DNA from 2 places in the Rhizobium sp. CIAT894 genome. Region 2 is predicted to be linked to the other one. Evidence: predicted binding sites of a transcription regulator. Region 2 holds the regulator's gene; the other holds the start of a gene.

Region 1 (7,606 bases), 1.0 Mb from region 2:
ACCGCCGTCGCGACCTATGCCTCGAAGGCGCATGAGCAGAGCATCGTCGGCTTCCTCACCAACATCATCCCGACGACGATTGTCGGCGCCTTCGCCGATGGCGACATTCTGCAGGTGCTGTTCTTCTCGGTGCTGTTCGGCATCGCGCTCGCCATGGTCGGCGAGAAGGGCGAGCAGGTCGTCGGCTTCCTCAATGCCCTGACGGCTCCGGTCTTCAAGCTCGTCGCGATCCTGATGAAGGCCGCCCCGATCGGCGCTTTCGGCGCCATGGCCTTCACGATCGGCAAATACGGCATCGGCTCGATCGCCAACCTCGCCATGCTGATCGGCACTTTCTACATCACCTCGCTGCTCTTCGTTCTCGTCGTTCTCGGCGCCGTCGCCCGCTATAACGGCTTCTCGATCCTGGCGCTGCTGCGCTACATCAAGGAAGAGCTGCTGCTGGTTCTCGGCACCTCTTCGTCTGAAGCTGCACTGCCGGGGCTGATGAACAAGATGGAAAAGGCCGGCTGCAAGCGCTCGGTCGTCGGCCTCGTCATCCCGACAGGCTATTCCTTCAACCTCGACGGCACCAACATCTACATGACGCTGGCCGCGCTGTTCATTGCCCAGGCAACCGGCATCCAGCTCTCCTGGGGCGACCAGATACTGCTCCTGCTCGTGGCGATGCTGAGCTCGAAGGGTGCTGCCGGCATCACCGGCGCCGGCTTCATCACGCTTGCTGCGACGCTCTCCGTCGTGCCCTCCGTGCCGGTCGCCGGCATGGCGCTCATCCTCGGCATCGACCGCTTCATGTCGGAATGCCGGGCGCTGACGAACCTCGTCGGCAATGCCGTGGCGACGATCGTCGTGGCGCGCTGGGAAAACGAGCTGGATACGGCGCAGCTTGCCAGAGCCTTGGGCGGCGAGACCGAGGACACGTCGGCTGCAGGGCTTCAGCCGGCGGAATAACCGGCCACTCATCAGTCTCGGATAGTTGCAACGGCCCGCCTTCCAGCGGGCCGTTTGCTAATTGATGATTTCGTTCTCTATTCATCGTCATCCTCGGCCTTGTGCCACTGCTGTCCGGTTTAAATTTAGTGGACATGGTGCACGGTGTTGATTCTACTCGTATTCGAGCGTTTCGCGACGATCTCGGACACGAAATAGGAGCAACACCGTGCGGCATGACAATAGCGTCTTTCATGATCTGTTGAAGCGGATTCCGTGGACGATCTTCGAAAGACTTGTGGAGGAGCATCAGGCCGACAAGCATGTTCGGCGGCTGTCGACGAAGAGCCAGTTGATCGCCCTGCTTTACGGCCAGCTTGCCGGTGCCGTCAGCCTGCGCGAGATCGTCGGGTCCCTGGAAAGCCATAGTGCCCGCCTTTACCATCTCGGCGCTCGCCCGGTGTCGCGCTCGACTTTCGCCGATGCCAACGGCCTGCGTCCGAGCGCCGTTTTTACCGAGTTGTTTACGCAGATGCTGGCCCGCGCCGGGCGCGGCCTCAAGCGGGCCATCGGCGAGGCGGTCTATCTGATCGACGGCAGCAGTCTGCCACTTTCCGGGGCGGGATCGCAGTGGGCCCGCTTTTCCGATCAGGCCTGCGGCGCCAAGATGCACGTCGTCTATGATGCCAATGCCGAACGGCCGATCTATGCGGCCGTCACCGCGGCCAATGTCAACGACATCACCGCCGCCAAGGAGATGCCGATCGAGGCGGGCGCCACCTATGTCTTCGATCTCGGCTATTACGATTTCGGCTGGTGGGCGAAGCTGGATGCCGCCGGCTGCCGCATCGTCACCCGCCTCAAGTCCCATACGAAACTGACAGCGAGCGCCGAGCAGGCGGTCAACGAGGATGCCGGCATCCTGTTCGACCGCATCGGCCTGTTGCCGCAGCGCCAGGCCAGGAGCCGCCGCAATCCGATGAACCGGCCGGTGCGCGAGATCGGCGTGCGGATCGAAACCGGCAAGATATTGCGCATCTTCTCCAACGATCTTACCGCCCCGGCCGAGGAGATCGCCGCACTTTACAAGCGCCGCTGGGCGATCGAACTGTTCTTCCGCTGGGTCAAGCAGACGCTGAAAATCCGCCATTTCCTCGGCAACAGCGAAAATGCAGTGCGCATCCAGGTGGCCGTCGCTCTGATCGCCTATCTGCTGCTGCAGATGGCAAAGGCCGACCAGGCCACCATCATAAGCCCGCTGGCCTTCGCCCGCCTGGTGCGCACCAACCTGATGCACCGCAAAAGGATCGACCGCCTGCTAAAACCACGCAACAACCCTCCCGGAAATCCCGGCCAGATGAGCCTCCAATGGTGACACAATTTAAACCGGACAGCAGTGGCCTTGTGCCGAGGATCTGCTGCCCTATCGACCGAAGGCAGATGCTCGGGACAAGGCCGAGCATGACGAAGGAGGGGTTGCCGCCCGTTACCCAACGGGCCGTTTCGGTTTACTCTTCAGCGGTTGTCGCCGAGGAGGCGATCGTAAATGGCGCCGATCGCACTTGCTTCCTTCTCCAGCGCGAAATTCGCCCTGACGTGGCGCAGCGCATTCTCGCCATGGGCGATCGCCAGCGCGGGATCTGCGATATAGGGCGCGATCGCCCGCGTCAGCGCTTCGCCGTCGCCGGCAACCACCACCGAGCCGGTCTCGCCCTCGGCGACGAGTTCGGCATAGGCGCCCGCATCCGATGCCACAACGGCGGTCCGGGAGGCCATGGCTTCGAGCGGCGTCAGGCCGAAGCCCTCGTTGCGGGAAGGGGCGACGTAAAGCGTCAGGCGGCGATACCAGACCTTGATATCGGGCACTTCGCCGAGGAAGAGGATACGATCGCCGAGGCCGGCGGCGGCGACATCGGCCTTGAGCTGTTCGCCGAAGGCGGTGTGCTCCGCGGTCACCCGGCCGGAAACAACAGCCGTCCATTCCGGGTGCTGCGGCAAGAGCTCGATCATCGCCTTGACGAAAAGGTCGGTGCCCTTCTGATGGCGCACACGGCCGAAACAGCCGACGAGATAGCGGCCTGGCAGGCCGGTGGCGGTTATGCCGTCATCGGCCGTTTCCGGCGGGTGGAACAGGGAAAGGTCGACGCCGTGCTGGATGACCGTGTGCGGCACCTCGAGGAAGGAGCCGGAACGGTCGCTGGTTGCGATCACCGTGTCCATGCGGCGGATCAGCCATTTGGTATAGGCAGTGTGGCGGCGTTGCGCGGCCGAGGTGAAGAGCAGCTTCAGCGGCATGCGCAGGACATGGCGAAGCAGGATGCCGGCGGCCATCTCATTGTTGCGGCGGGCATGCCAGACGCGGTAGCGCCGGCGCGCCGGCGGGCGCCAGAATCCGGCGAGCTGCGGCCACTTCAGTTTCGGCAGGCCTTCCGGTAGGCCGGGGCCGAGCGTCGCGATCCTGAAACCGAGGCGGATCTGGCAGGGGATGAGCTGGACGATGGTCGACGTGACGCCGGAGAGCCGGCGCTTGAAATTGGGCGCGATGATCTCGACGTCACGAATATCCGGCAAAGGATGGGTCTCGCGTCTGGCGGGCGATCAGCCCCAGGTCACCTGGAGGATCTCGTAGGCCTTCGAGCCGCCCGGCGCATTGACCTCGATGGAATCGCCGACTTCCTTGCCGATCAGCGCGCGGGCGATCGGAGAGGAGATCGAGATGCGGCCGGCCTTGACGTCGGCTTCCTGGTCGCCGACGATCTGGTAGGTCTTTTCTTCCTCGGTATCCTCGTCGACGAGCTTCACCTTGGCGCCGAACTTGATCTTGTCGCCCGACATCTTGGTGAGATCGATGACCTCGGCGCGCGCCGTCAGATCTTCCAACTCGCTGATGCGGCCTTCATTGTGGCTCTGGGCTTCCTTGGCGGCGTGGTATTCGGCGTTTTCGGAAAGGTCGCCATGAGCACGGGCTTCGGCGATCGCCTCGATGATTCGGGGGCGCTCCTCCTGCTGACGCCAGCGCAGCTCTTCCTGCAGCTTGACGAAACCACCCTGTGTCATCGGTACCTTTTCAACCATTTTTTTGTCCTTCACTCCTTGTGTTCGCGTAATCAGGCGCCCACACAAAAGAAAACAGGTCCCGAAGGGGAGCTTCGGAACCGTGCCACAATTCTAGTTAAGTGCTTATAGCAGATCGGCAAGGCCGATTTCCAGAAAATTCGCATAGGCGAAATGCAACCCACTGCGGCGTCGGGCGATGCGTACCCAAAATGGGCAGAGGCGGGATCGTTTCGGTTGACTGGGTGCGCTAGAACATATAGTGAACATAGGAATGAAGAAGTCGCTTGCCGAACGCTTGGCCATTCTTTCCGACGCCGCGAAATATGACGCTTCCTGCGCCTCCAGCGGCACGGTGAAACGCGATTCGAGCGCAAGTGGAGGACTGGGTTCGACCGAGGGATCCGGTATCTGCCATGCCTATGCCCCGGATGGGCGGTGCATTTCGCTTCTGAAGATCCTACTCACCAATTTCTGCATCTATGACTGCGCCTATTGCGTCAATCGCTCGTCGAGCAATGTCGAGCGGGCACGTTTCACGGCGGAGGAGGTCGTCTGGCTGACGCTGGAATTCTACCGCCGCAACTATATCGAAGGCCTTTTCCTTTCCTCCGGGATCATTCGCTCTTCCGACTACACGATGGAGGAGATGGTCCGCATCGCCCGTGAACTGCGCGTGATCCATCATTTTCGCGGTTATATCCATCTGAAAGCGATCCCCGAGGCGTCGCCGCATCTGCTCGAGGAGGCGGGGCTTCATGCCGACAGGCTGTCGCTCAATATCGAACTGCCGACCGACAGCGGCATCACCCGCTTTGCGCCGGAGAAGAAACCCGCCAATATCCGCCGATCGATGGGCGATCTCAGGCTGAAGATCGAGGCGGCCGGCGAACCGACGCTGAAGACGAAGAAACGCCAGCGTTTCGTTCCTGCCGGCCAGAGCACGCAGATGATCGTCGGCGCCGACGGTGCGAATGATGCGACGATCCTTGCGAGCAGCGGCCGGCTCTACAGCAGCTACGGCCTGAAGCGCGTTTATTATTCCGCCTTCAGCCCGATCCCGGATTCGTCGAAAAACCTGCCGCTGATCAAGCCGCCGCTGATGCGCGAGCATCGGCTTTACCAGGCCGACTGGCTCTATCGCTTCTACGGTTTCGGCATCGACGAGATTACCGCCAACCAGGCGGGCGGCATGCTCGATCTCAATCTCGATCCGAAGCTCGCCTGGGCGCTCGCCAACCGGGGCGAATTTCCCGTCGATATCAACAAGGCCGAACGCGAGTGGTTGCTGCGCGTGCCCGGGCTCGGCACCAAGACGGTAAAGGCGATCGTTTCGGCCCGCCGCTTTCGCCGTCTGCGCCTCGACGATCTCTCGCGGCTCGGCGTTTCGATCAGGAAGGTCCAATCCTTCATTTGCGCCGAAGGCTGGTCGCCGCGGCGGCTGATCGACAGGCCGGATCTTCGCGCCATGTTCGAGCCGCAACCTGAACAATTGTCGTTGCTGTGATGCGCCGGGTCGTGCTTGCGGGGCGGGGCGAACTTGCCGAATGGCGCGATGCCGCACGCGCTTTTGCGGCCGCAGGCATCGGGCCTGAGGAGATCGACTGGCGCGAAAAAGGTGCGGAGGCGGATCTCTCATTCCAGCGCGACGCCATGCCGCCGGCGCCTGCGGCGGCACGCAAGCTGATGACGGTGCCGCCGGCCTTCCTCGACCTTGCCGAGACGGTTCTCTGCCATTCCGATCCGGCGCGGTTTTCCCTGCTTTACCGCCTGCTCTGGCGGCTGCAACTGGACCGGCAGTTGCTCGAGGTCATTTCCGATGAGGATGTGGTGCGGGCGAGGCTGATGGCGAAGAACGTTCGGCGCGATGCACACAAGATGACGGCCTTCGTGCGCTTCAAGGAGGTTGGTGCGGTGACGGAGGGCCGGCGAAAATTCATCGCCTGGTTCGAGCCGGACCATCATATCGTCAGGCGTACGGCGCCCTTCTTCCAGAGGCGCTTCACCGATATGGACTGGCTGATCGCAACGCCCAAGGGCTCGGCCGCCTGGGACGGGGAGCGGCTGACGATCACCGGCGAGCCTTGCGAGAAGCCCAATCTCAGCGATGCCACGGACGAACTCTGGCGTACCTACTACGCCAACATCTTCAATCCGGCGCGACTGAAGGTGAAAGCGATGCAGGCGGAGATGCCGAAGAAATACTGGAGGAACCTGCCGGAAGCCGATCTCATCCCAGGGCTGATTGCGTCGGCCGAGAGCAAGGTGCGAGCCATGGCGGCGCGCGAGGCGACGCAATCGCTGCCCTTTCACGACCGCTTGCAGCAGGCGGCGCGCAACCATCCCGCAGACGCCGAGGCTTTGGCCGGCACGCTGGAAGCCCTCAGCGCCGAGGCCGCCGTCTGCACCCGCTGCCCGCTGCACGAGAAGGCTACACAGACCGTGTTCGGGGAGGGGCCGCGCGATGCGGAGGTGATGTTTGTCGGCGAGCAGCCGGGCGACCAGGAAGATATTGCCGGCCGCCCCTTCGTCGGTCCGGCCGGCCGGTTGCTCGACCAGGTGATAGCAGAGGCGGGTATCGACCGCTCAAGGCTCTATGTTACCAATGCCGTCAAGCATTTCAAATATGAGCCGCGCGGCAAGCGCCGCATCCACCAGAAGCCCAATATGGGCGAGGTGAAACATTGCCGCTGGTGGCTCGATCTGGAAATGGAGCTGGTCAAGCCGAAGTTGATCGTTGCCATGGGGGCGACGGCGCTTGCGGCGCTGACCGATGCGAAGCAGTGTCTCCAGGATATCAGGGGGCAGGCGATGGTGATCGAAGGCGGGCGGACGCTGTTCGTGACAGTGCATCCGTCCTATCTGCTGCGGATTCCCGACGAGCGATCGAAAGCGGAGGAATTCGAACGATTTCGAGACGATATGCTGAAAATACAGCGGCTTATCACGGCGACCGGATAGTTTGATTCCGGAATGTGGCGCCTCTGCCGAAATGACATGTGCCACCGCTCGATCGAGCGATGGCACCGTTTATCTCGAGCGATCTCAGGCGAAATAGTTCTGCAGCGGCCGGACTTCGAGATTGCCGGCCTTCAGCGCCTTGATCGCCTGGGCGGCTGCTTCGGCGCCGGCCATCGTTGTGTAGTAGGGCACCTTCTGCATCAGCGTCGCGCGGCGCAGCGACTTGGAATCCGAGATCGCCTTGTTGCCGTCGGTGGTGTTGATGACGAGCTGGACCTGGCGGTTGCGGATCGCATCCTCGATGTGCGGGCGACCTTCAAGAACCTTGTTGATCTTGGTGGCGATGATGCCGTTCTCGCCGAGGAAGCGGGCGGTGCCGCCGGTCGCCAGTACCTTGAAGCCCTGTTCGACGAGAATGCGGATCGCCGGCAGCACGCGTGCCTTGTCCTCGTCGCGTACGGAAACGAAGACTGTGCCGTCACGCGGCAGCTCGACGCCGGCGCCGAGCTGCGACTTGGCGAAGGCCAGCGCAAAATCGGTGTCGAGGCCGATGACTTCGCCAGTCGAACGCATTTCCGGGCCGAGCAGCGTATCGACGCCGGGGAAGCGGGCGAAGGGGAAGACGGCTTCCTTGACGGCGATGTGCTTCAGCCGGCGCGGA
Region 2 (7,606 bases):
CCGAATTCCTGCAGCAACCCTTGCGTGACCTTGTAGGCGCCCTGATATTCGGCGACTTCCTCGCCCATGACGAAGACGTCGTCGCTGGCGCGCATTTCTTCGGCCATGGCGTCGCGCAGCGCTTCGCGCACGGTCATCGACACCATTTCGGTGCCGGCCGGAATTTCCGGGTCGTTCGGAACGACGGCCTTCGGCTCGGCCGGAAGCGGCGCGGAAGCAGAACCGGCATTGGTCGGTTTCTCTTCCTGGGCAACCTGCGGAGCAGCGGCGGCTGCCGGCTTGGCGGCAGATATATCCGAAGCGGATTCGCCGTCCTGCAGCAGCACGGCGATCTTGGTGTTGACCTTGACGCCTTCGGTGCCGGCATCGACGAGCAGCTTGCCGATGACGCCTTCGTCGACGGCTTCGACTTCCATCGTCGCCTTGTCGGTTTCGATTTCGGCAATGACGTCGCCTGAAGTGACCTTGTCACCTTCCTGCTTCAGCCATTTGGACAGCGTGCCTTCTTCCATGGTCGGAGAGAGGGCGGGCATGAGGATATCGATAGGCATGGGTTCCCTCCCCCGATTAGAGCAGAATGTCGGTGTAGAGCTCGGATGCATCCGGCTCCGGATCGGCCTGGGCGAAATCGGCGCTGTCGGCGACGATGTCGCGGACATCCTTGTCGATCGCCTTCAGATCGTCTTCGGAAGCCCAGCCCTTTTCGATGAGGCGTGCCTTGACCTGCTCGATCGGATCCTGCTCGGAGCGCATCTTCTGCACTTCCTCCTTGGAGCGATACTTCGCCGGGTCGGACATGGAGTGACCGCGATAGCGATAGGTCAGCATTTCGAGGATGATCGGGCCCTTGCCGGAGCGGCAATGTTCGAGCGCCTCGTCGGCCGCGGCCTTGACGGCGCGAACATCCATGCCGTCGACCTGAATGCCGGGGATGCCGAAGCCGGATCCGCGCAGCGAGTAGTTCGACTGAGCCGTCGCACGGGCGGTCGAGGTGCCCATGGCGTAGCGGTTGTTCTCGACGATATAGACGATCGGCAGCTTCCAGAGAGCCGCCATGTTGAAGCTCTCGTAGACCTGGCCCTGGTTGGCGGCGCCATCGCCGAAATAGGCGATCGAGACATTGCCGTTGCCGCGGTAGTGGTTTGCAAAGGCAAGGCCCGTTCCGAGCGAAACCTGGGCGCCGACGATGCCGTGGCCGCCGTAGAAATGCTTCTCTTTCGAGAACATGTGCATCGAGCCGCCCTTCCCGTGGGAATAGCCGCTGCGGCGGCCGGTCAGCTCGGCCATGACGCCGCGCGCTTCCATGCCGGTTGCCAGCATATGACCGTGGTCGCGATAGGCGGTGATAACCTGGTCACCTTCCTTCTGTGCCATCTGCATGCCGACGACGACAGCTTCCTGACCGATGTAGAGGTGGCAAAAGCCGCCGATGAAGCCCATACCGTAGAGCTGACCGGCCTTCTCCTCGAAGCGGCGGATCAGCAGCATCTCGCGATAGGCCTTGAGCTCCTCGTCGCGATCGAAGTCGGCGACAGGGCCTCCGTTCGATGCTTTCGCTGCAGGTTTTGCTGATGTTTTCCGGCTGGAAACCGTCGCGGTCTTTCGCGGCGCCATTCAACCCTCCCTATGGTTTGTCGGTTCTCGGTGCCGCGTACCATAGGGAAGAAACATGACCACAGCAATGCCATAATTGCATGGCTCGTATTCGGCACTAAATTATTGGAAATACAATAGAAATTCCAATTAACCAAATTCCGGTTAATTGGAATAATGGTTGAATATGACGATCTCGTCGGCGCGCGACATATTCAGCTGATAGCGCGCCTTTTCGTCCAGCATATCCCTGTCGAGCGAACCGTCACTGAGCAGCGCGACCTGATTTTCCAGATGTTCGCGCTTCGCCTTCAAGATCGCAAGCTCTTTTTCACGCACGACACGCTGATGCTCGAACGTCTCCGTTGCGCGCAGGCCATAATCGCCGTGAATGCAATGATATCCGAAATAGGAAAGGAAGGCGACCGTCATTGCCGGAATGACGAAGCGGCCGAGCTTTCTCTTCTTATGATGCTTTGTCCACATACGCGCATGCTCTTGAACGCATTACCAATTCGTTCAGCATAACGCGCAGAGATTAACCGTTCATTGACCGTAACCGCCGGCAAGAAAAAACCCGCGCCGGGAGGCGCGGGTCGAGCATTGCAAATCGGATCCGATCAGCCGCGGATGATCGAGCGGCCGGCATACTGAGCCTGGGGCCCAAGGCCTTCCTCGATGCGGATCAGCTGGTTGTACTTGGCAAGACGGTCGGAACGCGACAGCGAGCCGGTCTTGATCTGGCCGCAGTTGGTGGCAACCGCGAGATCGGCGATGGTCGAATCTTCGGTTTCGCCGGAGCGGTGCGACATGACGGCGGTATAAGCTGCCTTGTGCGCCGTGTTGACGGCATCGAGGGTTTCCGTCAGCGAGCCGATCTGGTTGACCTTGACGAGGATCGAATTGGCGACGCCCATGCGGATACCATCGCGAAGACGGGCGGAGTTGGTGACGAAAAGATCGTCGCCGACGAGCTGGGTCTTCTTGCCGGTCAGGTCGGTCAGCGTCTTCCAGCCGTCCCAATCGTCTTCGGCCATGCCGTCTTCGATCGAGATGATCGGGTACTTGGCGGCGAGTTCGGCCAGATATTCGGCCATGGCACCCGATTCGAGCGTGCGGCCTTCACCTTCGAGGACGTATTTGCCGTCCTTGAAGAATTCCGTCGAGGCGCAATCGAGGCCGAGGTAGATGTCCTCACCCGGCCTGTAGCCGGCTTTCTCGACCGACTTCATGATGAAATCGAGGGCTTCCGAAGCGCTCTTCAGGCCCGGCGCGAAACCGCCTTCGTCGCCGACATTGGTGTTGTGGCCCTGGGCGGCCAGTTCCTTGCGGAGCGTGTGGAAGACTTCCGAGCCCATGCGTACGGCTTCGGCGATCGTATCGGCGCCGACCGGCAGGATCATGAATTCCTGGAAATCGATCGGGTTGTCGGCATGGGCGCCGCCGTTGATGATGTTCATCATCGGTACCGGCAGCAGACTTGCGGAAGCGCCGCCGACGTAACGGTAGAGCGGCAGGCCGGAGGCCTGGGCGGCAGCCTTGGCGACGGCGAGCGAGACGCCGAGGATGGCGTTGGCGCCGAGGCGCGACTTGTTCGGCGTGCCGTCGAGCTCGATCATGATGTTGTCGATCTGGATCTGGTTTTCGGCGTCGATGCCGCCGATCGCGTCGAAGATCTCGGTATTGGCGGCATCGACCGCCTTCTGGACGCCCTTGCCGAGGTAGCGCTTGCCGCCGTCGCGCAGCTCGACCGCCTCATGCGCGCCCGTCGAGGCGCCCGAGGGAACGGCCGCGCGGCCCATGCTGCCGTCTTCGAGATAGATATCGACTTCGACGGTGGGATTGCCACGGCTATCGAGAATCTCGCGGGCGATGATATCGGTGATTGCAGTCATGGGTTCTTCCTGCTCGGTGGGTGATCAATCGTTCGAAGCCTGTCATAATCGAAGGCGTGCAAATTACAATGGCGCAGTTTTCAGCCTTCGAACCAGCGTATCCGATCTCGCCTATAGCACGATCATGTCAGACTGTTGAACGTCAGGTCTTGGCGACCGCATCGAAGGCGAGCAGCTTTTCCAGCAACCGCGGCATGTCCTTGAGATAGACCATGTTCGGGCCGTCGGACGGCGCGTTGTCCGGGTCCTGGTGGGTTTCAAGGAAGACGCCGGCAATGCCGGTGGCGACCGCGGCGCGCGCCAGCGTTTCGACAAATTCCCGCTGACCGCCGGAAGATTCGCCCTGCCCGCCCGGCTGCGCCACCGAATGGGTCGCATCGAAGATGACGGGCGCACCCATCGCCGCCATGATCGGCAGCGAACGCATGTCGGAAACCAGCGTGTTGTAACCGAAGGAAGCGCCGCGCTCGCACAGGAGCACGTTCGGATTGCCGCTGGCATTGAGTTTCTTCAGCACGTTCTTCATGTCCCAGGGCGCGAGGAACTGGCCCTTTTTGACATTGACGACACGGCCGGTCTTGGCGGCGGCGATCAGAAGGTCGGTCTGGCGGCAGAGGAAGGCCGGAATCTGCAGAACATCGACCACCTTTGCGACCTCGGCACATTGCTCGGCGGTATGGACGTCGGTCAGGACAGGAAAACCGAACTCCTTCTTCAGGTCGGCAAAGACCTCCATGCCCTTTTCAATCCCGATGCCGCGTTCGGCCGAAAGCGAGGTCCGGTTCGCCTTGTCGAAGGAACTCTTGTAGACGAGGTCGATGCCGAGCTTTGCGCAAAGCTCCTTCAGCGTGCCGGCAACCATGAAGGCGTGGTCGCGGCTCTCCATCTGGCAGGGGCCGGCAATCAGCGACAGGCGCCTGCTATTGGAAAAGGTGACCTGGGTCTGGCCTTCGCCGACCTTGACTTCGGAATTCGTATCGGTGCTCATCGTGGTTCCTCGAAGGCGAAGAGCGTGCCCTGCCCGGGCGCGGGCTTCACCAGAATGCGATTGTTCTTGCGCGTGTAGGTCACCCCGTTAGCAGTCAAATGCGCTTCTGTCACGGCAAGATCGGCGACATTGAAGAGGATTGCCCGGCCGCGCAGGCCGCGGTCGGCGGATGAGACGGCGATCTCGAAATAGGCCTCAAGCCCTTCCGGCGTCATCAGGCTGATCTTCGCATTCGACGCGGCGACATTGACGCCGAAACCGGTTTTTTCGACGGCCGACTGCGCCGCGGCAAGGCCGACGAAGGCAGCGAATGCGCTGGCATCGGGCGCACAGAGCGCGATCTCGGCAATCCGCGTCACGCCATTGGCATGCGTTTCCAGCGTGCCGCGGTCGGCAGGCAGCGGGTTGATACGCTCGACACTGAAAAGGAAGAAATCCGGCGCGCGCGGATCGGTAGCAAAGGCCAGCTTGAAGCCCGCCACAGTCTCGGAACCATCCGGCATCTTCATCGGCCGGCTGAACTGCAGCATGTCGCCGGCACTCGATCCGTGACCGACAAAATTCCGATGATCGCGGCCGGCATCACTGGTGCCGAAAGCTACCGCCGAGAGCCCCTCCTCGCCGCAGCGGAAGCGGAAAGCCTGGTTGCGGGCGGTGAAGACATTGCCCCGCCGCGCCGATGCCTCGCTCTCGGCGACACTCGCAACGCCGAGCGGCTCCAGATAGGTCTTGTCGGCGAAGAAGACGCAGGCATTCTCCGTTCCGAAGGGATGGCGCGCATCCGCGGCAACGGTGAAGCCGAGCTTGCCGAGCCTCTCGCGCGCCAGATCGATATTGACGACGGGCAGCACGACGTGATCCAGCGGGTGCGGCTTGGCGAGATGCTCGCTCATCGGTTCCTCTCCCTGAAATGGCAAGAGATGTGCGACAGCGCACTCCCAATTCAAGACCTGCCTGCCAATCCGGCGAATGAAAATAAAAATCTCAACGAGTTGGCGGCAAGTTTTACGGAAATTTAGCTACTTGCGGAACACATATGGAACATATAGTGTCTGTTCTGGATTTGTTTCAATCAGGGGTCTGACGTCGATGCTCACGCGCAAACAACAGGAGCTTCTCCTTTTCATTCATGAGCGCATGAAGGAATCCGGCGTTCCGCCGTCTTTCGACGAAATGAAGGATGCCCTGGATCTCGCCTCGAAATCCGGCATTCATCGGCTGATTACAGCACTCGAGGAGCGCGGCTTCATTCGCCGCCTACCGAATCGCGCCCGGGCGCTCGAAGTCATCAAGCTTCCGGAGGCCTACAGCCCCAGCATACAGCCCCGGCGCGGCTTTTCGCCGAGCGTCATCGAGGGCAGCCTCGGCAAGCCCCAGCCGGTCGCCGCTCCCGCTCCTGCGAAACCCGTTGCCGACAACGGCAACTCGGTCTCCGTGCCGGTCATGGGCCGGATCGCCGCCGGCGTGCCGATCTCGGCGATCCAGAACAACACCCACGACATCGTCGTCCCCGCCGACATGCTCGGCTCCGGCGAACACTACGCGCTGGAGGTCAAGGGTGATTCGATGATCGACGCCGGCATCTTCGACGGCGACACCGTAATCATCCGCAACGGCAGCACCGCAAGTCCCGGCGACATCGTCGTTGCCCTCGTCGATGACGAGGAAGCGACGCTGAAGCGCTTCCGCCGCAAAGGCGCCTCGATCGCGCTGGAAGCCGCTAACCCGGCTTACGAGACCCGGATCTTCGGGCCCGATCGCGTCAAGGTACAGGGCAAACTCGTCGGCCTCATTCGCCGCTATCACTGACAACAGACGGACCGGTTTCGGTAAAACTGTCTTTGCGCCAGTCATAGGCGCGCTGACGCATCCATGGTCGCGACAGCGTCTCGAATGCGGTTGCGACCTCCAGGCCGGCATCGGCGAAACGCAATTCGACGGAGCCGGTCCTGCGCAACGTCTCGCCGGTGAAAAGCGCCCCGCCTGAACGGCAGTTGTTGAAACGTAGGCGGACCGAGGTCACGACGATATCGGCCGTATCGCAGGCCGGACCGAGATAGGCGGCATTGTCGATGACGGTGACGATATGGCCATTGCCGAGTCTTGATGTGCACCAGGCCTTCTTGACGCAGGAAAAGCGGTTTGCTTCACCGCCTGCTGCGGCTGCCCGCATCGCTGCGCTCGCTTCGTTCTGCTGATCGCGGGAAAGCCGGACACGGCGGTCTTCTCCTTCCGGCGGGATAGCCGGACCATCCAGCATCTTCGGCGGATCATGCGTCGGCAGGACCAGTGCTCGCTGCCACTGGTCGAAGATGAAATCCGGCGGATTTTCGCGGTTGGACGCGATTGCCTCAGCCGCGACAACCGCAACCAGACTGCCATCCTCCGAAATCACCAGATCCGGCGGCCGGGGAGCCGGCAGCAGCAATACGGTGAGTGTCGAGATGGCGACGATCGATGTGCCGGCATGGCGCAGCCGGGTGCGCAGCAGCGTCAGCAGCAGAAAGCCTGCCACTGCCACAGCGAAATACCAGGCGGGCAAGCGGCCGATGCCGATATCGCCGCCCCAGCCGGACACCGTCTCGGCAACCGCGATCACCAGATCGAGGCCGAATCCGACCACCTTCCACAGCGGAGCATCCAGCCCGAAAGGCATGAGCAACATCGCCAGCAGCCCGGCCGGCATGACGATGAAGGAGATGATCGGCATCGTCGCGAGGTTTGCCGGCAGGCCGTAAGCCGTCAGGCGATGAAAATGCTCGATCGAAAACAGCGCGGTGGAAAAGCCGCCGATCAGCGAGGTCAGAAAGACGCCGCCGAAGAAACCGGCGACGGCAACCACCGGCCTGACGATCGGCAGCTTCAGGAAGGCGTTTTCGCGGACACGCCGGTCCTTCCATAGCTGATAACCCGATACCAACGCCAATGTCGCGGCAAAGGACATCTGGAAGCTCGGGCCCAATACTTCCGAGGGTGAAATGGCGATGATGATGAGCGCGGAGAGAACGACATTGCGCAGGCTGATCGACGGCCGATCGAAGAAGACGGCAATCAGCATGATGGCCATCATGATAAAAGCGCGCTCGGCCGAAACCCCGAAACCAGAGATCAGGTAATAGGCGGTGACGGC

Evidence for each region. Region 2 encodes LexA, which represses DNA repair genes until DNA is damaged. Its sites were predicted from a motif close to TGTTCNNNNTGTGTTCNG; they were not measured.
Region 1: the regulator LexA is predicted to act here: its motif matches at 4,236-4,253, upstream of RHEC894_RS15210 (putative DNA modification/repair radical SAM protein).

What each region holds. Positions count from the first base shown of each region.
Region 1 is NZ_CP020947.1:3,063,717-3,071,322, reverse strand. Features, by position in the region: gene RHEC894_RS15230 (dicarboxylate/amino acid:cation symporter) at 1-951, shown strand, start outside; gene RHEC894_RS15225 (IS4 family transposase) at 1,160-2,305, shown strand; gene RHEC894_RS15220 (glycosyltransferase family 4 protein) at 2,446-3,501, opposite strand; gene greA (transcription elongation factor GreA) at 3,529-4,005, opposite strand; gene RHEC894_RS15210 (putative DNA modification/repair radical SAM protein) at 4,259-5,491, shown strand; gene RHEC894_RS15205 (UdgX family uracil-DNA binding protein) at 5,491-6,945, shown strand; gene carB (carbamoyl-phosphate synthase large subunit) at 7,030-7,606, opposite strand, start outside.
Region 2 is NZ_CP020947.1:2,024,183-2,031,788, reverse strand. Features, by position in the region: gene RHEC894_RS10120 (pyruvate dehydrogenase complex E1 component subunit beta) at 1-551, opposite strand, end outside; gene pdhA (pyruvate dehydrogenase (acetyl-transferring) E1 component subunit alpha) at 568-1,614, opposite strand; gene RHEC894_RS10110 (septum formation initiator family protein) at 1,759-2,079, opposite strand; gene eno (phosphopyruvate hydratase) at 2,214-3,488, opposite strand; gene kdsA (3-deoxy-8-phosphooctulonate synthase) at 3,631-4,476, opposite strand; gene RHEC894_RS10095 (VOC family protein) at 4,473-5,369, opposite strand; gene lexA (transcriptional repressor LexA) at 5,566-6,285, shown strand; gene RHEC894_RS10085 (ComEC/Rec2 family competence protein) at 6,266-7,606, opposite strand, start outside.